Regions from separate parts of the Bacillus inaquosorum genome, predicted to be linked through region 1. Evidence: riboswitches for the same ligand, from Rfam matches in the RefSeq annotation. Region 1 holds a riboswitch; each other region holds the start of a gene.

The links. Region 1 has a riboswitch for thiamine pyrophosphate ahead of thiT (energy-coupled thiamine transporter ThiT). Riboswitches for the same ligand answer to the same signal wherever they lie in the genome.
Region 2: another riboswitch for thiamine pyrophosphate. It lies ahead of thiC (phosphomethylpyrimidine synthase ThiC); the one in region 1 lies ahead of thiT (energy-coupled thiamine transporter ThiT).
Region 3: another riboswitch for thiamine pyrophosphate. It lies ahead of M1M80_RS07390 (YkoF family thiamine-binding protein); the one in region 1 lies ahead of thiT (energy-coupled thiamine transporter ThiT).

The regions. Positions count from the first base shown of each region.
Region 1 is NZ_CP096592.1:3,162,104-3,169,855, reverse strand. It holds gene gbsB (choline dehydrogenase) at 1-180, shown strand, start outside; gene M1M80_RS16120 (MOSC domain-containing protein) at 269-847, shown strand; gene M1M80_RS16115 (DinB family protein) at 853-1,341, opposite strand; gene M1M80_RS16110 (NfeD family protein) at 1,509-2,033, shown strand; gene floT (flotillin lipid rafts scaffold protein FloT) at 2,052-3,581, shown strand; gene M1M80_RS16100 (GNAT family N-acetyltransferase) at 3,606-4,127, shown strand; gene thiT (energy-coupled thiamine transporter ThiT) at 4,168-4,746, opposite strand; TPP riboswitch at 4,846-4,947, opposite strand; rRNA gene M1M80_RS16090 (16S ribosomal RNA) at 5,417-6,966, shown strand; rRNA gene M1M80_RS16085 (23S ribosomal RNA) at 7,136-7,752, shown strand, end outside.
Region 2 is NZ_CP096592.1:1,069,121-1,076,872, reverse strand. It holds gene M1M80_RS05095 (aliphatic sulfonate ABC transporter substrate-binding protein) at 1-20, opposite strand, end outside; gene M1M80_RS05090 (ABC transporter ATP-binding protein) at 38-805, opposite strand; gene katA (catalase KatA) at 1,216-2,667, shown strand; partial or broken gene M1M80_RS05080 (FbpB family small basic protein) at 2,695-2,890, opposite strand; gene thiC (phosphomethylpyrimidine synthase ThiC) at 3,023-4,795, opposite strand; TPP riboswitch at 4,928-5,035, opposite strand; gene M1M80_RS05070 (Type 1 glutamine amidotransferase-like domain-containing protein) at 5,104-5,796, opposite strand; gene M1M80_RS05065 (spore coat protein) at 5,911-6,174, shown strand; gene M1M80_RS05060 (hypothetical protein) at 6,228-6,431, opposite strand; gene spo0M (sporulation control protein Spo0M) at 6,571-7,347, shown strand.
Region 3 is NZ_CP096592.1:1,497,861-1,505,612, reverse strand. It holds gene M1M80_RS07405 (PepSY domain-containing protein) at 71-751, opposite strand; gene ykoH (two-component system sensor histidine kinase YkoH) at 748-2,112, opposite strand; gene ykoG (two-component system response regulator YkoG) at 2,116-2,802, opposite strand; TPP riboswitch at 2,904-3,015, shown strand; gene M1M80_RS07390 (YkoF family thiamine-binding protein) at 3,112-3,714, shown strand; gene M1M80_RS07385 (ECF transporter S component) at 3,716-4,315, shown strand; gene M1M80_RS07380 (ABC transporter ATP-binding protein) at 4,302-5,945, shown strand; gene thiX (HMP/thiamine ABC transporter permease ThiX) at 5,920-6,684, shown strand; gene rsbRB (RsbT co-antagonist RsbRB) at 6,717-7,550, opposite strand.

The DNA of each region.
Region 1 (7,752 bases):
GTTGAAGATTTAGAAGTACCGACTTTAGAAGAGCAGGGAGTATCACCCGATATGATCGAACGCTTGTCAAAAGAAGCAATGAAAGATCCGCAAACCTTCGGAAATCCTAGAGATTTAAATGAAAAAGCATACAATTGGATCTACAAGCGCTGCTTTAACCTTACACCTAAAACAGTATAATCGATGTCCCGCTCATTTACAGAGCGGGATTTTTTTTGGATAATGAAGCATAGATGGAAATTTTAGAGAAGAAGGAAGGTACCGGCTGATGTGGAAGCGTATGACTGCAAGAACGGAAGGCTTATATATCGCAGATACAGAAAGTTTCGTAACAAAGCAAATGGACAAGCTTGATTTTGATTATGGCGGCATCCCCGGCGACTTGCATTTTGGCCTGACCAAAAAAGCGGGAGCCAGAGAACCGATGTTTTCAAAAGGGACAGAAATTTTCAACCGCAGACAAATTTCTATTGTATCAATAGAGGAATGTGATCAAATTGCTTTAAAAATGGGAGTGCCGAGCATTTTGCCGGAATGGCTTGGGGCGAATGTGGCAGTCAGCGGCATACATGATTTCACATCATTAAAAGAAGGAAGCCGGCTCATTTTCCCAAGCGGAGCCGCATTGCTGTGTGAGGGTGAAAATGATCCGTGTATCCAGCCGGGCGAAGTCATTCAATCTTATTATCCGGACAAGCCGAAGCTGGCGCCTGCTTTCGTCCGACACGCACTGGGCATAAGAGGGATTGTCTGCATTGTTGAGAGACCCGGTGCTGTTTATGCAGGTGATGAAATAGAAGTTCATTCCTATCAGCGGAAAGTCAAACGAAAAGCAGAAAGGGTCTGATCAAATCAGACCCTTTCTACCTTTTCTTTAATTTCTTTAATCTGGCTGAGGTGCCGTTTTTCATGGTGGCCGATAAAATCGATCCACTGTCTGACAGTCAGCTCTTGAAACACAGGATGCGGAAGCACTCTCTTAAGATCTTCTTCTTTCAGAGAGGCAATTGCAGCTGTCAGCTGCTCTCTCACTACATCAAGCTCGCGTTTCATTTGACTGCCTGAAATAAAATCATGCTCAGGCTCAAGGTGACTCGGAGCTTTCCGTTTATTGTTTCTGTCCTGTGCAGTCTCAAGCGGTTTTTCTTCAACTTCTTTAACAGGAGCTTCCTTTACACGTTCCTTCAGCATTTTTTGTGCGGCCATATCGATTTTTTTCAAATGGTCAAGAACTTCACGTATGCTCCATTCTTCAGCAGAAGGCTTTTGATTCAGCTTTTCGTCAGAAAGTCCTTTCACTTCGTTCCACGTTTCTAATCTGGCTTCATTAAAGATACTCATCATATCTCCTCCTAAAATGACATTACCATATATATAAGCAATTATCATTTATAAAGCACTTAACAGGGAGTATTTATCTAAAAATTTCGAAACCTTTTCTATTGTGTCTCGTATAAATGGTAACGGCAGCCGTTCATCAATGCATTGATGAGGAAAGGATGAGGCATTTGGAGTTACTGGGCGTTCCTATACAAACAATTTATCTTTATACGCTTATTATTGCGGGCAGTCTTACGCTGTTATTTCTTTTTTTCGGAGATGTATTTGCAGGGCTGTCAGAAGGCATTCCGCTTCTTAATCCGACATTGGTGCTCGCATTTTTCACATGTTTTTCAGCAGGCGGATATATAGGCGAGCTCACATTGCCCCTGTCCAGCCTGTTGCTCGCGTTTTTATCTTGCATCCTTTCGATCATTCTGGTGACATTGCTTCACATCTTTGTACTCGTACCATTATCATCCGCTGAAGAATCTTTGGCTTATAGAGAAGCTGATCTAAAAGGAAGAGTCGGTAAAGTGATTACAGCTGTTCCTGTTGACGGGTTTGGTGAAGTGGTCATTGAAGGGATAGGCGGCACCATCTCGAAGTCAGCGGTCAGCTTTGAGAATCAGCAGATCAGTTACGGAACAACGGTTTTAGTTGTAGATGTCAACAACGGAGTTCTTTCGGTTACTCCGCATGAACCTATATAAAACAAGGAGGAATGTGATATGACAATGCCGATTATAATTGTCATCGGAGTTGTATTCTTTTTATTAATTGCACTAATAGCCGTGTTTATCACAAAGTATCGTACGGCAGGGCCTGATGAAGCGTTAATCGTAACGGGGAGCTATCTCGGCAATAAAAACGTTCATGTCGATGAAGGCGGCAACCGTATTAAAATCGTCCGCGGCGGAGGAACCTTTGTTCTACCCGTCTTCCAGCAGGCAGAGCCGCTAAGCCTATTATCAAGCAAACTGGATGTTTCGACACCTGAAGTCTATACAGAACAAGGAGTGCCTGTAATGGCCGATGGAACTGCGATTATTAAAATCGGCGGTTCTATAGGAGAAATCGCTACAGCGGCCGAACAATTTTTAGGAAAATCAAAAGAAGACCGTGAGCAGGAAGCGCGGGAGGTTTTAGAAGGCCATCTTCGTTCCATTCTCGGCTCAATGACAGTTGAAGAAATCTATAAAAACAGGGAGAAATTTTCTCAAGAGGTGCAGCGTGTCGCTTCACAGGACCTCGCGAAAATGGGGCTTGTGATTGTCTCCTTTACCATTAAAGATGTACGTGATAAAAATGGTTATCTTGAATCATTAGGGAAACCGAGAATTGCCCAGGTAAAGCGTGATGCTGATATCGCAACAGCAGAGGCTGATAAAGAAACCCGGATTAAGCGGGCAGAAGCGGACAAAGATGCAAAAAAATCAGAACTTGAACGGGCGACAGAAATTGCTGAAGCTGAAAAAATCAATCAGCTCAAAATGGCTGAATACCGCAGAGAACAAGATACGGCAAAAGCGAATGCCGACCAGGCATATGATTTAGAGACTGCCAGGGCGCGCCAGCAAGTCACAGAGCAGGAAATGCAGGTTAAAATTATCGAACGCCAAAAACAAATAGAACTGGAAGAAAAAGAAATTCTTCGCCGTGAACGCCAATACGACTCAGAGGTAAAGAAAAAAGCCGATGCAGACCGTTATTCAGTCGAGCAGTCCGCAGCAGCCGAGAAAGCCAAACAGCTCGCGGAAGCCGATGCCAAGAAGTACAGTATAGAAGCAATGGCGAAGGCTGAGGCGGAAAAAGTCAGAATTGACGGGCTTGCAAAAGCAGAAGCTGAAAAAGCGAAAGGGGAAACAGAAGCTGAGGTTATCCGCCTAAAAGGTCTGGCAGAAGCGGAAGCAAAAGAGAAAATTGCGGCTGCCTTCGAGCAGTACGGGCAGGCTGCGATCTTCGACATGATCGTAAAAATGCTTCCGGAATACGCGAAACAAGCAGCGGCACCTCTTTCAAATATTGATAAAATCACCGTTGTTGATACAGGAGGAAGCGGTGAATCAAGCGGCGCCAACAAAGTAACCAGCTATGCGACAAACTTAATGTCAAGCCTGCAAGAAAGCTTGAAAGCATCGTCGGGAATTGACGTAAAAGAAATGATTGAGAACTTTTCAGGAAAAGGAAACGTAAAACAAAGCATTAACGAATTAACAAATGAAATAAAAGAAGCAAAAACGGTCCAAAAACCAGAATAATGACTGCGGAAAGGATAGCAGCAGATGGTAATCTTACGAGAAGCAAAGGTAGAAGATATAAAGGACATTGCAAAGGTGCATGTGGACAGCTGGAGGACAACATATCGAGGAATTGTCCCGGCTGATTACTTAAACAGTCTGAATTATAAGGAATTTGAAGACAAATGGAAAAGCCGCTCGGTAAAGGGTGTATTTGTCGCTCAGGATGAAAAAGGTTCGATATTCGGCTTTGCTTCATTTGGACCTATCCGCTCTGAACAAAAAGGCTATGACGGCGAGCTATACGCTATTTACCTTTTAGAAGAACATCAGCGGCAAGGGGCAGGGAGAGCGCTCTTAGCAAAAGGAGCAGAGTTTTTGCTTCATCATAGCTTTTCGAGCATGTTTGTTTGGGTGATGGAGAAGAACCCCTCAATTACATTTTATCAGTCCTATTCCCCTGAAAGAGAAGCGGAGGACAGCTTTGAAATTGCAGGAGAAAGGCTGAAAGAAATAGGGTTTGGCTGGCCGGATCTTCCTGCTTTGAAAACAGTCCTTAACAGATAGCAAAAAACAACCCCCAGCGGATTGCGCTGGGGGTTTCTCGTTAAGCTCTGTCAGTTTTGAGCAAACGCGGTGCTGTCATAAACAATAAACAAAGGACAATTGCACAGATGATGAATGAAGGAACCATATAGGTAGCATTATAAGTTAAAGAATAAATCCATACAGGCGTTCCTTTTGGAGCGAAGCTGCCGAAAAACACAGCCCCTGAAATGACATGTGCGGCATAGCGGAGGAAACTGCCGATAAAAACTGCGCTGACTACTGAAACAATCAGTTTTCCTTTTGTTTTGGATACAGCGGCTTTACGGACAGAAGAAGCGAAAAATCCGCTTAATCCGATAGCTGCGAACGCGATAAGGTAATCTAGCAATAGCTGTACAGGGTGTTGTGCGAATAAGTTTCCGATCGCTATTTGAACAAGACCTGTCAGCAGACCGGTAGTAAGGCCAGCTTTGATACCCCACCGAAACGAAATCAAAAAGATCGGAATCATCATGATGGAGACCGAGCCTCCTTGAGGCATACGGAGAAACATTCCTGAGACGATGTCTAAAATAACAGCAGCCGCAGTCATAATTGCAATTTCAATAAGGCGAACCAGTTGCTTAGATTGATTCATAAAATCCCCTTCCATCAATAGACAAACCAAAAGGACAACAAAAAAGCAGCACGCGGAAGGATGAGAAAAGTTCCACGCACTGCTTTACAATCTGCAATTCATTTGACTTTGCCACATCCCTACGCCAGCGTTAACTAACAGGTTCAAAGGGTCAGAACGTAACCGCTCACTCTCAGCTTTAATGCTCCCCTTGTGGTCATCAGTATTTAGTTCGTTTCTACTATACAAGAAAAAGAAAAAAACAACAAGATTGCATTACTGAATAGATGTTCTTTTAAAATAGTTATATGATAAATACGCGACAGATACCATGACAAAGATTATAGTTTATTTGTTTTATAGATTTTTTTAAAAAAACTATTGCTATAAATGAATACAGGTGTTATATTATTAAACGTCGCTGATGAACAGCAGACAAAACAAGAAGCTTCAAAACAATTTAAAAAAAGTTGTTGACAAAAAAGAAGCCGAATGTTATATTAGTAAAGCTGCTTCATTGAGAAGTAAGTAACAGAATGATCTTTGAAAACTAAACAAGACAAAACGTACCTGTTAATTCATTTTTAAATAAATCGCACAGTGATGTGCGTAGTCAGTCAAACTAGGGCCTGCACGATGCAGGTCACACAGGTGTCGCCGCAGGATGCGGTGAACTTAACCTGTGATCCATTTATCGGAGAGTTTGATCCTGGCTCAGGACGAACGCTGGCGGCGTGCCTAATACATGCAAGTCGAGCGGACAGATGGGAGCTTGCTCCCTGATGTTAGCGGCGGACGGGTGAGTAACACGTGGGTAACCTGCCTGTAAGACTGGGATAACTCCGGGAAACCGGGGCTAATACCGGATGCTTATTTGAACCGCATGGTTCAAATATAAAAGGTGGCTTCGGCTACCACTTACAGATGGACCCGCGGCGCATTAGCTAGTTGGTGAGGTAATGGCTCACCAAGGCAACGATGCGTAGCCGACCTGAGAGGGTGATCGGCCACACTGGGACTGAGACACGGCCCAGACTCCTACGGGAGGCAGCAGTAGGGAATCTTCCGCAATGGACGAAAGTCTGACGGAGCAACGCCGCGTGAGTGATGAAGGTTTTCGGATCGTAAAGCTCTGTTGTTAGGGAAGAACAAGTACCGTTCGAATAGGGCGGTACCTTGACGGTACCTAACCAGAAAGCCACGGCTAACTACGTGCCAGCAGCCGCGGTAATACGTAGGTGGCAAGCGTTGTCCGGAATTATTGGGCGTAAAGGGCTCGCAGGCGGTTTCTTAAGTCTGATGTGAAAGCCCCCGGCTCAACCGGGGAGGGTCATTGGAAACTGGGGAACTTGAGTGCAGAAGAGGAGAGTGGAATTCCACGTGTAGCGGTGAAATGCGTAGAGATGTGGAGGAACACCAGTGGCGAAGGCGACTCTCTGGTCTGTAACTGACGCTGAGGAGCGAAAGCGTGGGGAGCGAACAGGATTAGATACCCTGGTAGTCCACGCCGTAAACGATGAGTGCTAAGTGTTAGGGGGTTTCCGCCCCTTAGTGCTGCAGCTAACGCATTAAGCACTCCGCCTGGGGAGTACGGTCGCAAGACTGAAACTCAAAGGAATTGACGGGGGCCCGCACAAGCGGTGGAGCATGTGGTTTAATTCGAAGCAACGCGAAGAACCTTACCAGGTCTTGACATCCTCTGACAATCCTAGAGATAGGACGTCCCCTTCGGGGGCAGAGTGACAGGTGGTGCATGGTTGTCGTCAGCTCGTGTCGTGAGATGTTGGGTTAAGTCCCGCAACGAGCGCAACCCTTGATCTTAGTTGCCAGCATTCAGTTGGGCACTCTAAGGTGACTGCCGGTGACAAACCGGAGGAAGGTGGGGATGACGTCAAATCATCATGCCCCTTATGACCTGGGCTACACACGTGCTACAATGGACAGAACAAAGGGCAGCGAAACCGCGAGGTTAAGCCAATCCCACAAATCTGTTCTCAGTTCGGATCGCAGTCTGCAACTCGACTGCGTGAAGCTGGAATCGCTAGTAATCGCGGATCAGCATGCCGCGGTGAATACGTTCCCGGGCCTTGTACACACCGCCCGTCACACCACGAGAGTTTGTAACACCCGAAGTCGGTGAGGTAACCTTTTAGGAGCCAGCCGCCGAAGGTGGGACAGATGATTGGGGTGAAGTCGTAACAAGGTAGCCGTATCGGAAGGTGCGGCTGGATCACCTCCTTTCTAAGGATATTTACGGAATATAAGACCTTGGGTCTTATAAACAGAACGTTCCCTGTCTTGTTTAGTTTTGAAGGATCATTCCTTCGAAACGTGTTCTTTGAAAACTAGATAACAGTAGACATCACATTCAATTAGTAAGACAAGATATCACATAGTGATTCTTTTTAACGGTTAAGTTAGAAAGGGCGCACGGTGGATGCCTTGGCACTAGGAGCCGATGAAGGACGGGACGAACACCGATATGCTTCGGGGAGCTGTAAGCAAGCTTTGATCCGGAGATTTCCGAATGGGGAAACCCACCACTCGTAATGGAGTGGTATCCATATCTGAATTCATAGGATATGAGAAGGCAGACCCGGGGAACTGAAACATCTAAGTACCCGGAGGAAGAGAAAGCAAATGCGATTCCCTGAGTAGCGGCGAGCGAAACGGGATTAGCCCAAACCAAGAGGCTTGCCTCTTGGGGTTGTAGGACACTCTGTACGGAGTTACAAAAGAACGAGGTAGATGAAGAGGTCTGGAAAGGCCCGCCATAGGAGGTAACAGCCCTGTAGTCAAAACTTCGTTCTCTCCTGAGTGGATCCTGAGTACGGCGGAACACGTGAAATTCCGTCGGAATCCGGGAGGACCATCTCCCAAGGCTAAATACTCCCTAGTGACCGATAGTGAACCAGTACCGTGAGGGAAAGGTGAAAAGCACCCCGGAAGGGGAGTGAAAGAGATCCTGAAACCGTGTGCCTACAAGTAGTCAGAGCCCGTTAACGGGTGATGGCGTGCCTTTTGTAG
Region 2 (7,752 bases), 2.1 Mb from region 1:
ACAATGAGTCCTTTTTTCATTTCTGCTTCCGCCCTTTCTATATCCCTGATCCCTCAGCGTACTCTAGATCTTCTGTTTTCTCGAATTCCGACAGCACTTTCTGTCTGATCGCTTGGAAATCCGGAGTCGTCCGGTTTCGCGGATACGCCAGATGAATGGGCATCAGCTTATGGATGTTCCCCGGTTTGGCCTTAAGGATCGCAAGCTCATTTCCTAAATAAACAGATTCATCTATATCATGAGTGACGAGAATCATCGTTGTTTTTTTCCTCCGCCATATATCCAGCAGCACGTCCTGCAGGTGTTTTCTTGTAAAAGCGTCGAGTGCACCAAACGGTTCATCTAAAAGCAGCACCTCAGGCTCCCGCAGAAGGGCCCGTGCGATAGCCACTCTTTGTGACATACCGCCTGACAGCTCACGAGGATATGCTTTCTCCGATCCTTTCAATCTGACAATCTCGATCAGTTCATCCACCTTCTGTTTGACTTTTGGATCTTTCAAGTTCAAATCAGCGGCAATATTCTGCTCAACCGTCAGCCATGGAAAGAGACGGTGCTCCTGAAAAATAAATCCTTGCTGAATACCCGGAGCTGTTACGCTGCGTCCGTTAATTTCAACACTCCCGTCATAATCAGAATCAAGTCCTGCAATAATCTTTAACAGAGTGCTTTTTCCGCACCCGCTCGGTCCGATGACCGTTAGAAATTCACCTGGTGCGATTGATAATTGAATGTTCTCCAAGACCGTTGTTTTGCGGCCCTCTTGAACAAATGCCTTTTCTTTGATGCTGATGGTCACAGCCACTTTTATCCCTCTCTTTCTGCCAACCCCGCCTTCTAAAAAAACAAAAAGGCCCCCATCTCTGTTCTTTATAGAGATGAGAGCCTTCGGCGGTCCGATCAGCTGCCCAATTGTTTTTTTGTTTGAATATCATGTTAATTCAAATTATTCCGATATGTCAACTATTTTTTAAACGAGATTTTTGTCAGCCTTGTTTATCACTTACTCTGCTTGTTTCGCAAATAGAGAGGAAAAAAATCATTTCTTCAAAAATCTTTTCTCTCTCCTATAAGCTGTTATAACAATGGTTTATCAACATTTTTAATACTAGATATCCCTTAATAGAGATAACTATTTTATAATAATTATAAAATAATATTGACTTTTTACTTAGAGATGATATTATGTTTTTATAAATTCCAAGAGGTGATCATATGAGTTCAAATAAACTGACAACTAGCTGGGGCGCCCCGGTTGGAGATAATCAAAATTCGATGACAGCCGGTTCTCGCGGACCAACTTTAATCCAAGATGTACATTTACTCGAAAAATTGGCCCATTTCAACAGAGAACGTGTTCCCGAACGTGTCGTTCACGCCAAAGGAGCAGGCGCACACGGATATTTTGAAGTGACAAACGATGTAACAAAATACACGAAAGCCGCTTTCCTTTCTGAAGTCGGCAAACGCACACCTTTGTTCATCCGTTTCTCAACAGTTGCCGGTGAACTTGGCTCGGCTGATACTGTTCGCGACCCACGCGGATTTGCTGTTAAATTTTATACTGAAGAAGGAAACTACGACATCGTCGGTAACAATACACCGGTATTCTTCATCCGCGATGCGATTAAGTTCCCTGATTTCATCCATACACAAAAAAGAGATCCAAAAACACACTTGAAAAACCCTACAGCTGTATGGGATTTCTGGTCACTTTCACCAGAGTCATTACACCAAGTAACAATCCTGATGTCTGACCGCGGAATCCCTGCAACACTTCGCCACATGCACGGCTTCGGGAGCCATACATTCAAATGGACAAATGCCGAAGGTGAAGGCGTATGGATTAAATATCACTTTAAAACAGAACAAGGCGTGAAAAACCTTGATGTCAATACGGCGGCTAAAATTGCCGGTGAAAACCCTGATTACCATACAGAAGATCTATTCAACGCGATCGAAAATGGTGACTTCCCTGCATGGAAACTATATGTGCAAATCATGCCTTTAGAAGATGCAAATACGTATCGCTTCGATCCGTTTGATGTTACAAAAGTTTGGTCTCAAAAAGACTATCCGTTAATCGAGGTCGGACGCATGGTTCTAGACAGAAATCCGGAAAACTACTTTGCAGAAGTGGAACAAGCGACATTCTCACCTGGAACACTCGTGCCTGGTATTGATGTTTCTCCGGATAAAATGCTTCAAGGCCGACTGTTTGCTTATCATGACGCACACCGCTACCGTGTCGGTGCAAACCATCAAGCGCTGCCAATCAACCGCGCACGCAACGAAGTGAACAATTATCAGCGTGACGGACAAATGCGCTTTGACAATAACGGCGGCGGATCTGTTTATTATGAGCCTAACAGCTTCGGCGGTCCGAAAGAGTCACCTGAGGATAAACAAGCTGCATATCCGGTACAAGGAATCGCTGACAGCGTAAGCTACGATCACAATGACCACTACACACAAGCCGGTGATCTCTATCGTTTAATGAGCGAGGATGAGCGTGCCCGCCTTGTTAAAAATATTGTTAACGCCATGAAGCCGGTAGAAAAAGAAGAAATCAAACTTCGCCAAATCGAGCATTTCTACAAAGCGGATCCTGAATACGGAAAACGCGTGGCAGAAGGCCTTGGATTGCCAATTAAAAAAGATGCTTAATATAAATGCAAAAACCCGCTGTAAATAGCGGGTTTTTTTATATTTAGTGACGCACTGCCGTATGCTTCTCATCAATCTTCATATAAATTTCCTCCATCAGCTCCGCACTGTTCATAATCTCTCGTTTGTTTTTTTCAATCAGGAGCTCCAGCGGTAAAATCTGATTTCCGTATGTTTTTCGCTTCTTGAATCGCTTTCTCCCCTTCTCTTTTTTGATTCCCATCACTGTTCCCTCCTTTTTTCATACAAAAAAGGCCCTTATCTAAAAGATAAGAGCCTTCGGTGTTCCGATCAGCAAATGCTGGAAATGTATATTAGCTATATTAAAACGTATTCCATTTCGCCTGTCAATCTATTATTTATACAGCTGGCTGCCTTGATTCACAAATTCTTCGGCTTTTTCTTTCATCCCCTCTTGAATCGCATCCCATTCACTAATCTCTTTATCCTTCGCATAATCCCGAATATCCTGAGAAATTCTCATGCTGCAAAACTTCGGTCCGCACATTGAACAGAAATGAGCGGTTTTTGCTCCTTCAGCCGGCAGGGTTTCATCATGATATTCAAGCGCTCTTTCCGGATCAAGAGATAGATTAAACTGGTCTCGCCAGCGGAATTCAAAGCGGGCTTTCGATAACGCATCATCCCGTATTTGCGCTCCGGGATGCCCTTTTGCAAGGTCTGCCGCGTGCGCAGCAATTTTATATGTAATGACTCCTTCACGAACATCATCACGATTTGGCAGCCCCAAATGCTCCTTCGGCGTTACATAACAAAGCATTGCTGTCCCATACCAGCCGATCATCGCCGCTCCGATCGCTGAAGTAATATGGTCATAGCCCGGTGCAATATCTGTCGTCAGAGGCCCCAATGTGTAAAAAGGCGCTTCTTTGCAAATGTCCATTTGTTTATCGACGTTCTCTTTGATTTTATGCATCGGCACATGCCCCGGTCCCTCAATCATTACCTGAACATCATGCTTCCAGGCAATTTGTGTCAGCTCTCCAAGCGTCTCTAATTCAGCAAACTGCGCTTCGTCATTGGCATCAGCGATTGATCCGGGACGCAGACCATCCCCAAGAGAAAAAGCAATATCATACGTTTTCATGATTTCACAGATTTCTTCAAAATGAGTATACAGAAAGCTTTCCTGATGATGAGCCAGACACCACTGCGCCATAATCGCTCCCCCGCGTGACACGATTCCAGTTGTCCGTTTGGCAGTCAGCGGCACATACCGAAGCAAAACACCAGCGTGTATCGTAAAATAATCCACTCCCTGCTCTGCCTGCTCGATCAGCGTATCACGATAAATCTCCCACGTTAAATCCTCCGCTACGCCGTTTACCTTTTCAAGCGCCTGATAAATCGGAACAGTTCCAACAGGCACAGGGCAATTGCGGATAATCCATTCACGCGTCGTATGAATGTCTTTTCCGGTGGAAAGATCCATCATCGTATCCGCTCCCCAGCGAATGGCCCAGGTCATTTTTTCCACTTCTTCTTCAATTGATGACGTAACCGCTGAATTCCCGATATTCGCATTAATCTTCACATGAAAATTCCGGCCGATAATCATCGGTTCGCTTTCAGGGTGATTAATATTTGAAGGAATGATCGCCCGGCCGCTGGCTACCTCATCTCTGACAAATTCGGGAGACACATGCTCGCGTATTGCGATAAACTCCATCTCTGGTGTAATGATCCCTTTTTTGGCATAATGCATTTGTGTGACATTTTGACCCGCTTTCGCCCGCAGCGGGTTCCGCTTTAGTCCTGGGTAGCTTACGTTTGGATTTGCTTTTTTATAACCGTTATCTTCTGGTTTTATAGCTCGTCCTTCATATTGTTCAACATCGCTGCGCTCCGTGATCCATTTTTGGCGGAGCGGCTTTAACCCTTCTTGAATATTAATGGTCACATCAGGGTCGGTATACGGTCCGCTTGTATCATAGACACGCACAGGCGCGTTTTCCTCTTCGCCGAACGACCCTGTCGTCGGACTCAATGCGATTTCCCTCATCGGCACTTGGATGTCCGAAGAAGAACCTTCCACATACACTTTCTTGCTCCCCGAAAAACTCGACATAATGGAAATGTTGGCTTGCTGCACTGAATTGTTTTGCATTACTTATCCTTCCCCTCTCTTCGTTTGAAAGGACAAAATCAAGCCCATAACCAGCACAAAAAACCGGATTCAAATGAATGAACCCGGTTACAGTCAGAAAGAAACATATTATTGCCCAGCAAGACAATAATAAAAACAATTCCTCTACTTCCCCACGCTGGTACGAACCAGATCAGGTCCAAAGGGTTAAGAAGCTTACCTTCTCTCTCAGCCCGAAAGCGGGCACCCCCAGTAACTATTAATTTCGGACTCATCTTAACATAAAACCAATCGAAAAAAAAGAGGAATATAGAAAATATTCAGCTAATTCATCCCAAATAGTTGACCGACAGCGGCGTTTCAGATATTTCATGATCACCCATCATCACCCGATATGCCCTTGCACCCGGTCTTGAACTCACTGTCTGAAACAGCTGATCATTTATGAAATGGAGAGCTGCTCCGTCGTCCGCCGCATAGCCATCGCACAAGAATTCGTTAGATATCAGCTGGTGGTATATCGGTCTCCGATCCTTTTCACCGTCATAATGAGGACAAAAGCTCCCTTGCAACAAACCTAAACTTTTCATGCTTGTCAGCGGTCCGGCTGAATCTGTCACCCCTTCTTCAAACCAGCAGATCGCACCTGCACTTAAACCAGCTAAAATCACACCGTTCTTCCATGCTTCCCTGAGAATAAGATCCAGCCCCCACTCTTTCCACAGCACAAGCATATTCCTCGTATTTCCCCCGCCGACATAAATTATGTCCTTTTCCATAACAAAAGAAATTAAATCTGTTGACGGCGGCTTAAATAAGGATAAATGAGACGGCACACAATCCAGTGTTTGAAATGCATCATAAAACCGCTGAACATAGTTTTGGGAATCACCACTCGCCGTCGGCAAAAAACAAACGCGAGGCGACTTCCGGTCTGATTGATTGATGATATATTGATCGAGGGACAAATTTTTCGGCTCCATCGAAAAACCCCCGCCGCCCATCGCAATAATCTGTTTCATCATCTCACCGCCTGACAAAATTTGTTATTCATTATAGCATTTTGTATAAAAACAAGATAGCAAGCCAAATACTTTCTTATCACGGGAACTAGAAAATAAGGAAGTGGATTGCCATTGAACAATGTCTCTAACCCGATAAACGCCAAAGACATACCTGCATTTGTACTTAATTTCTTAATAACAATAAAAACAAGCATTAACAATTACACTGTCGCGATGACAGAAACCTCGAACCCTCACCTCCGAAGAGCATTGCGTGATCAATTAGATGCAGCTGTTTATCTGCATGGAGAACTTTCTGAACTCCTGATGGAAAAAGGCTTGATCCTGGATAAACAATTGCAAATCGATTCGCTTTTATCTTGCAGAGAACTGTAACAAAGTCATATAAAAAAGACGGTCTCTCATTTACGAGAGACCGTCTCTTCCTTTTATTGCTCCACTCTTCTTAAAGCCTCGTTTACCGTTTCTTTTATAAACGTATCTTCTCCGCTCAAGCGGTCTAAACTGAGATCGCCGTTTCTCAGCCGTTCAGATATATTGTTTATATCCTCTTCTACCGTGATTTGCAGTTCACCAGCCAAAAACATTCTGTGTAATTCATCAGCAACCATACTTTCTTTATTCATTTCAATCCGCTCCTTTGCTTTCAATATTATTCTTAGTCTGTCCCTAGGCCGGACGAATAATAGGAAAAAAGTATGAAACAAATGAATCTTTTTTCCTCCTTCTTACGTATACCTGTTGAGAAAAAGAAAAAGGGGAAGATTTAACATGTCATTTTTTAAGAAGCTTGCGGCAAGTGCCGGAATCGGTGCTGCAAAAGTAGATACGATTTTAGAGAAAGACGCATATTATCCTGGAGAGGAAGTGCGGGGTACTGTACATGTCAATGGCGGAAAAATCGCTCAGGATATCCGCTATATTGACTTACAGCTTAATACACGGTACGTCATTGTAAAAGACGATGAAGAGCACCGGAAATACGCTACAATTCATTCTTTCCGGGTCACTGGTTCATTTACCATTCAGCCTGGAGAACAGCATCAATTTCCGTTCTCATTCATTCTCCCACTGGATACACCAATCACTGTAGGGAAAGTAGAGGTCGCCGTGGTGACAGACCTTGACATTCAAGGCGGTATTGACAAATCAGATCACGATCGAATTTTCGTTGAAGCGCACCCTTGGATCGAAAGTGTGCTGAAAGCAATCGAAAACCTGGGCTTCCGCCTTAACGAAGCAGACTGCGAACAAGCACCTTACTTCCAGCGCCGCCTTCCGTTCGTTCAAGAATTTGAGTTCATTCCGACATCAGGCTACTATCGTCAGATGCTTGATGAATTAGAGCTTATTTTCCTTTTAGACGAAGACGGTTTAGACATTATTTTCGAAGTCGACCGCAGAGCAAGAGGACTGCGAGGATGGCTGGAAGAGATGTATAATGACGGAGAACAGCTCGTACGCGTCCGCTTCAGCCAATCAGAGCTTGAGGATGCAGAAGGGCTTGAAGAGGTGTTAGAAGAGATTTTAGACCAATACGCTGAGTAAACAATACAGGGGTCATACACACTACCTTAGCTACAAAAATAAAACCCACTTCTTAATTAAAATATACCCTATAAGTAGACAATTTAGAAAAAGTCTATCCTATGGGGTACTTTTGTGTTTAATGGGGGGATTCAGTAAGTGAGGAGATGAGAAACAATGAGTAAACATTTATTTGGCGATGAAGATATACAAATTATTCGAGCTAATCCTTATATAAAGTCAGGTACACCTATAAGGCATCACTTATAGAGATACATTTAAACGATTATTCATTCAGAAAAAGAGAAAGGGAAATTCCCGGCGCAAATTTTTGAAGAACAAGTAATTAGAGTTGATAGGAAAGAAAAAGATGGAGGTTCTAGGAACCGATGGAAAGCAGCTTACCAGTAGTAAAAAGAGAAGTGA
Region 3 (7,752 bases), 1.7 Mb from region 1:
GTATGAGTACAGTTTACACACTCAACATGAAAGGAAAACGAGAGAAAGATGAGAATTTGATGAGAAACCGTCAGTCTTCATACACAATGTTTGCAACTTTTCCGGTGTAGGCATTGATTTTCACTGTCGCTTCCTTATCATCCGGAAGATCAACATCCACTTCAAAGATGAGAGTGCCCTCATTTTCTTCGAGATCTGCGTCATCCGCTGTACCGCCCGTTTCTCGCTCTGCAATGGTTTTGGCTTCTTTTTTCGTAATCGGTGTTTTTTGTTGATCTTCACTGCTGATCTGATCAGCCGACACGACTGCTTTTGCCTGCATATCTACCTTCACTTCGTATGTTTTTCCGTCTTCTTTTTGTATGGTATATGTGGCAACACGATTCTGTTGTGTTTGTTTTTTGACGGTTCCCGGCACCCGCTCAAGCGCGAGATGCTCGGCTTCTTTTTCTGTCATGGCAGATGGATTCATCGCTTTTACTCTGTTTATCGAAAGAATATCAGCCGATTTTGCGTCAGCTTTTATAAAATAAGTTCCCTTTGGATTTTCAAGGGTCATATCATATGTTCTTTTATTCTTTGATTGCGTTACTTTCGTGACCTCGCCTTCATAGGAGGCTTCGATTTTTTTTACGACAGCCTCCTTTGACAGGACGTCCTCGTGGGTTTGCCGAATGATGAGAACCGCACAGATGATGACGGCTAAAACCGCTGCTGCCGCAGCAGATACTGCTTTTATTGTTTTGTTCATCGGCCTCCCCCATTCTGTTCTCTGAATTGCATGGTGACAGCTGTTCCTTGGTCCGGCTTGCTTTTGACAGACAGCTCAATGCCGTGCTCATCGGCGATTTGCTTGGCAATGGAAAGGCCTAAACCCGTCCCGCCTGTTTTTCTGTTTCGTGCCTCATCCGCCCGGTAGAACCGTTCGAACAAGTGCGGGATATGCTCCTCAGGTATTCCGATGCCTTCATCCCTTACTGACAGAAACGGCCGTCCATTCCTCGTTCCGGCTGTCATTACAATGGCTTTTTCACTATACTTTATGGCATTATCGAGCAAAATGGTCAGCAGCTGCTTGATGCGTTCTTCATCAGCTGTTACAAGCAGGCTCTCCCTATCTGTTACAAGCAAAATCTCACGGTGATAGACGGGCTGGAGCGTTTGCATAACGGCGCGTGACACTTCAATCAGATCGATTGTTTTCACGTCAAGCTCAAGTCCTTTATGGCTTTTGGCAAGCGCCAGCAGCTGGTTGGTCAGTTTTTTCATATGCACCGCTTCTGAATGAATGGCTTCAATCGATTCCTCAAGCACTTCCGGCTTTTTTGCCCCCCACCGCTTCATTAGGCTGCTGTAGCTTTCTATAATCGTGAGCGGGGTTTTCAATTCATGTGAAGCGTCTTGAACGAATTGCTGCTGTTTATCGTAGTGCTCTTTCAGCATCATCGCCATCTCATTAAATGTCAGCCCCATCTGATATAACTCGTCGTGCGACTGTCCTTCCAAGGAAATCGTTTTGAATGCTTTCTCCCGCTGTATATCTTTCATTGTCATCATTAATCGTCTGATCGGATTAATGATACGGCGGGCGAGCAAGCTGCCGGCAAAAAAAGAAGCGATACAGACAGCAGCACTTGCAGCGATTAAGATGATTTTCAAAAGAAACAGACTCTCCTCTGTGTTCTCGAGCCTTTCAACCAGCTGAAGAGATACCACTTGCCCATCGGTCCAAATAACCGGAACAGCGGCTTCAGCAAACAGTTTGCCGTCATGTTTCCTTACATCTGCCGTTTCCCCGCTGTGAAATGAAAGAGGAAAATCTTTAAACTCTTTTTCTTTTGTAATGGTCATGACGGCTTTTTGATCACCATTCACTACACGGACCATGCCGTTTGCCGGAAGATAGGCCTGCAGCATGTCCTGCAAAGCCACTCCTTCTGTTTCAGCAGCATGCAGCGCTTCAGCAATGTTATCCGTCTCATCTGCAAGCCGGGCTGCATCCTTTGATGTCAGCGCGGATGAAAAAATGAGATAGACTGCGGTATGGACCAAAATTAATAAAACCAGCAGCGATATTGATGTGTACAGATGAATCTTGGTCTTCAGCTTCATCGTTTACCCCTTAATGGCATAGCCGACCCCGCGAACAGTATGGATCAGCTGTTTTTCGTAAGGATAGTCCAGTTTTTTTCTGATGTATCTTATGTACACGTCCACGACATTTGTATCACCAATGTAATCAAATCCCCATACCGAGTTTAAAATCTGCTCCCGTGTCAGCACTTGCTGCGGATGTTTCAGCATATAGACGAGCAAATCAAATTCCCGCGGCGTTAATTCCACCTCTTTGTTTCCCCGTCTCACTTCACGGGTTTTTTCGTTCACCCGCAAGTCGTCATATGTAAGAAAGGTGCCGATATCTTCTGTTTTTGGTCCATTTTGGCGCAGCGCCGCCCTGATTCTCGCAAGCAATTCCTCAATTTCAAACGGCTTTGTGACATAGTCGTTCGCACCGATGTCCAGCCCTGTTACCTTATCAGGAATACTGTCGCGCGCCGTTAATAAAATGACAGGTGTCTGCTGATCCGTTTTTCTCAAGCGGCGGAGTACCTCCAGGCCGCTAAGCCCCGGAAGCATGACATCAAGAAGCACCAAAGAATACCCGCCTTCCGCGGCCGCATTCAGCCCTTCTGTGCCATCTTGTTTGATGATGACGCTGTATCCTTCATATTCCAATTCAAGCTGAAGCACCCTGGCGATTTTTTCTTCATCTTCCACAATTAATATGTGCCCTTTTTCCAAAATCGATCATCCTCTCCTGTCCAAATATGAAAAAAATGATTTCATTGTTTACAAAATGATTCTTATCATCTATTATGATGTCAAAATAAAAAATTGTATACGGAAAGCACTAGGGGTGCTGTTTTGGCTGAGATAAAGCGCGCAAAAACGCGCTTTGATCCCTTATGACCCGATCTGGATAATACCAGCGTGGGGAAGTGCAGGTTGACCGAATGGTGTATTTTTTTGTGCGCTTAATCGATCTATGACTGCATATTCCCTTAGGATATGCAGTTTTTTATTTTACCAAAAAAACAGGAGGTCGGAGAAATGGATCATATTTGCGGTACAAGCAGAATCGCTGGTTTTCGCTTCTCTTTATACCCGATGACAGATGATTTTATCAGTGTGATCAAGTCTGCGCTGAAAAAAACCGACACATCTAAGGTTTGGACGAAAACCGACCATATCAGCACAGTCTTGCGCGGATCGATTGATCATGTATTCGATGCTGCCAAAGCCATTTATCTTTATGCGGCGAACAGCGAAAAACACATCGTCATGAACGGCACGTTTTCCATCGGGTGCCCGGGCGATACCCAAGGAGATACATATCTTTCCGCAGACGGCAAGCGTGTCAATGAAGATGCTGTCGGAAGCCTGAACGCGGAAGCACCATGCCAATTTGCGCTTTACCCGATGAATGAGCCGGATTATATGGGTTTGATCATCGAAGCTGTCGACATTGCGAAAGCAGAAGGCACCTTCGTACAGGGAGCCCATTACGCGAGCGAGCTTGACGGGGACGCGCATGACGTATTCAGAACACTGGAAGCCGTTTTCCGCATGGCTGAACAGCAAACAAACCACGTAACCATGACTGTGAATGTCTCGGCTAACAGTCCATCAAGAAAAAACAGAAAGCAGGGATAAAATGAAAAGCTGGAAAGTAAAAGAAATTGTCATCATGTCCGTTATCAGTATCGTTTTTGCCGTTGTTTATTTATTATTCACGCATTTTGGAAACGTACTTGCCGGTATGTTCGGTCCAATCGCTTATGAACCGATTTACGGCATTTGGTTTATCGTTTCTGTCATCGCCGCGTACATTATTCGAAAACCGGGTGCGGCGCTTGTTTCTGAAATCATTGCCGCTCTCGTTGAATGCCTGCTGGGAAATCCATCTGGCCCAATGGTCATCGTCATCGGCATTGTTCAAGGTCTCGGGGCTGAAGCTGTATTTCTCGCGACACGCTGGAAAGCATACTCTCTGCCTGTACTTTTGCTGGCAGGAATGGGATCTTCAGTAGCCAGCTTTATCTATGATCTCTTTGTTTCTGGCTATGCAGCGTATTCACCTGGTTATCTTCTCATTTCGCTTGTCATCCGTCTGATTTCCGGCGCGCTTCTTGCGGGGCTCCTCGGAAAAGCTGTCAGCGACTCTCTCGCTTATACGGGTGTGTTAAACGGAATGGCACTCGGAAAGGAACTGAAAAAGAAACGAAAACAGGTATCAGACAATGCAAGCCTTTGATGAGCTCCTAACGGTTGACCAGCTCAGCTTCACTTATGAAGAAGACGAGAAACCGGTTTTTCAAAACATTTCGTTTGAGCTTCAAAAAGGAGAATGCGCTTTATTACTAGGGCCGAGCGGGTGCGGAAAAAGCTCGCTCGCCCTATGTTTAAACGGTCTTTACCCGGAGGCTTGCGACGGCATACAGTCCGGACATGTTTTTTTATGTCAGAAGCCGGTCACAGACCCTGAAACCTCCGAAACGATTGCTCAGCATGTCGGAGTCGTTTTTCAAGATCCTGATCAGCAGTTTTGCATGCTGACGGTGGAGGACGAAATCGCTTTCGGGCTGGAAAATCTGCAGATTCCGAAAAAAGAGATGACAGAAAAAATTGATGCGGTTTTAGAAAAATTACGCATTACTTCTTTAAAAGAAAAAACGATATCCACTCTGTCAGGAGGACAAAAGCAGAAAGTCGCTCTCGCCTGTATTTTGGCGATGGAGCCTGAGCTTATTATGTTGGATGAGCCAACTTCTCTGTTAGATCCTTATTCAGCGCGGGAATTCGTTCACATGATGAAAGACCTTCAGAGGGAAAAAGGCTTCAGCCTCCTCGTCATTGAGCACCAGCTTGATGAATGGGCGCCTTGGATTGAGAGGACAATTGTGCTGGACAAAGCAGGAAAAAAAGCGCTGGACGGCCGGACAGAAGATCTATTTCAGCACGAAGCGGAGACCCTAAAGGAACTAGGCATCGCGATTCCAAAAGTGTGCGGCCTGCAGGAAAAACTCAGTATGCCGTTTACTCTATCAAAAGAAACGCTGTTTAAAGAACCTTTTCCTGCCGGGCATGCTGAAAAGAAGAAAGCTCCTTCTGGGGAAAGTGTGCTGGAAGTCAGCAGCCTTTCATTCGCAAGAGGGCAGCAGACGATTTTCAAAGACATCAGCTTTTCATTGCGCGAAGGCTCTTTAACGGCGCTTGTCGGCCCGAACGGCACCGGAAAATCGACGCTCTTATCCGTCCTCGCCCGTCTGATGAAGCCGAAAAGCGGAAAGATTCTTCTATATGATAAGCCGCTGCAATCGTATAAAGAAAATGAACTGCGAAAACGAATGGGATTTGTTTTTCAAAACCCGGAGCATCAGTTTGTCACCGATACAGTATATGACGAGCTGCTGTTCGGCCAGAAAGCAGATGCTGAAACCGAGAAAAAAGCGCAGCACCTGCTGCATCGTTTCGGTCTTGCACATTTAGCTGATCATCATCCGTTTGCAATCAGCCAAGGACAAAAACGGCGCCTGAGCGTCGCTACCATGCTCATGCATGACGTAAAGGTTTTATTATTAGACGAACCAACCTTTGGCCAGGACGCCCGCACGGCGGCTGAATGCATGGATATGATTCAGCGTATCAAGGCAGAAGGAACCGCTGTCCTTATGATTACACACGATATGGAGCTAGTCTCTTCGTATGCCGACAGCGTGCTTGTGCTTCACGATACGGGCCTGGCCTTTGACGGATCTCCAGCGCAGTTATTTTCTCAGGAAACAAGGCTTGTCAAAAACGCAAAGCTTACCCTTCCCCTTCTATATGAATGGATGGCATATCAAGAGGAGGTGCGTGATGATGCAGCCGTTACATCTCATTAATCCGACAGTGAAAGCAGCGGCGGTTTTTTGCTGTGTTGTCATGCTGTCGTTTATTTACAATCCCTACACCCCTGCGTGTTTTTATATCATCATCGTGGCGAGTGTCCTATTAGCAGCCAGAATCCCATTGAAAAAATGGTTTTTGTTTACGATTCCGTTTTTGATTTTGGCATTCGGATGCGTATGGACAGCCGCTGTTTTTGGAAAGGTTCCGACAACCCCGGATAATTTCTTGTTTCAAGCCGGCCCTTTTTCGATCAACAGTGGCAATGTGTCTGTCGGCATCTCTCTCGGGTTTCGTATTTTATGCTTTTCCGCCTTATCGATGATGTTTGTTTTTACGACCGATCCGATTTTATTTATGCTGAGCCTTGTCCAGCAGTGCAAGCTTTCACCAAAGCTCGCATATGGCGTCATTGCAGGCTTTCGTTTTCTTCCGTTGTTAAAGGACGAGGTCCAGCTGATCCAGCAGGCTCATAAAATCAGAGGAGGAGCGGCGGAGAACGGCTTCAAAGAGAAAATCAGCGCGCTAAAGCGGTATACCATCCCGCTTTTGGCAAGTGCCATCAGAAAAGCGGAACGGACGGCGCTTGCGATGGAATCGAAAGGTTTTACAGGAAGCAGAAATCGGACATATTACCGGACGCTGACCGTAAACCGCCGCGACTGGCTGTTCTTTTGCCTCGTTCTCTTGTTATTCGCAGGATCTTTTCTCGTATCTAAATATTTTGCCTCATAAAAAGCCGCTATTGTCGATAGCGGCTTTTTTTCTTATTGATGATAGTTTAATGCCTGGGCAAGATTGGTTTTAATTATAATGTTCGAAAAATCAATCCCAAGCTGTACAGCGGTTTGCGCGATTTCAGGCCTGATTCCTGACAGGGTTGACCTGACACCGATTAAATTGAGCGCTTCAATTAATTTAAAGATTTGGTGCGCCACCATCGTATCAACCACCACAACACCTGACAGATCGATTAACAGATGCTCCACGCGTCTTTTGGCACAAGCATGAAGCGTGTTTTCCAGAATAAACTTTGCCCGTTCGGTATCAATGTCACCGACAAGCGGAAGCAGAGCTGTTGATTTGCTCAGGGTAATGACAGGCGAGCTTAATTCCAATATCATTTCTCTCTGGGCGTTTAATTGCTGTTTGGCATTCGTTTCAGCGTGATCGACAAATGTATAAATGGTAAAATCAAAGACTCTTACAATCAAATCGGCCCATTTTTGTTTCTCTCCCGGTTCAAACGCCGACTCGTTTTCTTCTGCGAACTTCTCAAAATACTTCGTATATAATTTCCGATTTCTCATAAACTCCCGAATGACGTACTGAACCGGAGTGTCGAGATGCTTTTGATCATTTGTCAGCTCAATGACCCACTCTTGAAATTCTTCGAGAAATTGTTTTTCAGGTAAAACATACATGTAATTCAGATGCCGGTAAAATTCCCTGTCCTGCTCTTTCAATTCTTCCGTTACAGATGCATTATGTAAGGCGTAAAGCGAATTCGGATCACTTTCCTCCATCGTTTCAATCCATTCCTCGGCCATTTGTTCCACATGCTCTGAAAAAAACGCATATAATTTTTCATTCAGTTTCATCACACTGCTCCTTTCCCCAACACTATTATAACTTGACTGACAGCTGAATCCCAGTCAGACACGCTGAAACCATCCAATATTTTGAAAATTACTAATTCTTTGGGTTGTATCCCATTTTTTCAAAATGCTTCAAATGGCTCTGTCCGAGAGGTTGTTTTTTTCATATAATATGAGGCAACACCCTTGAATCCACTTGAAAGCA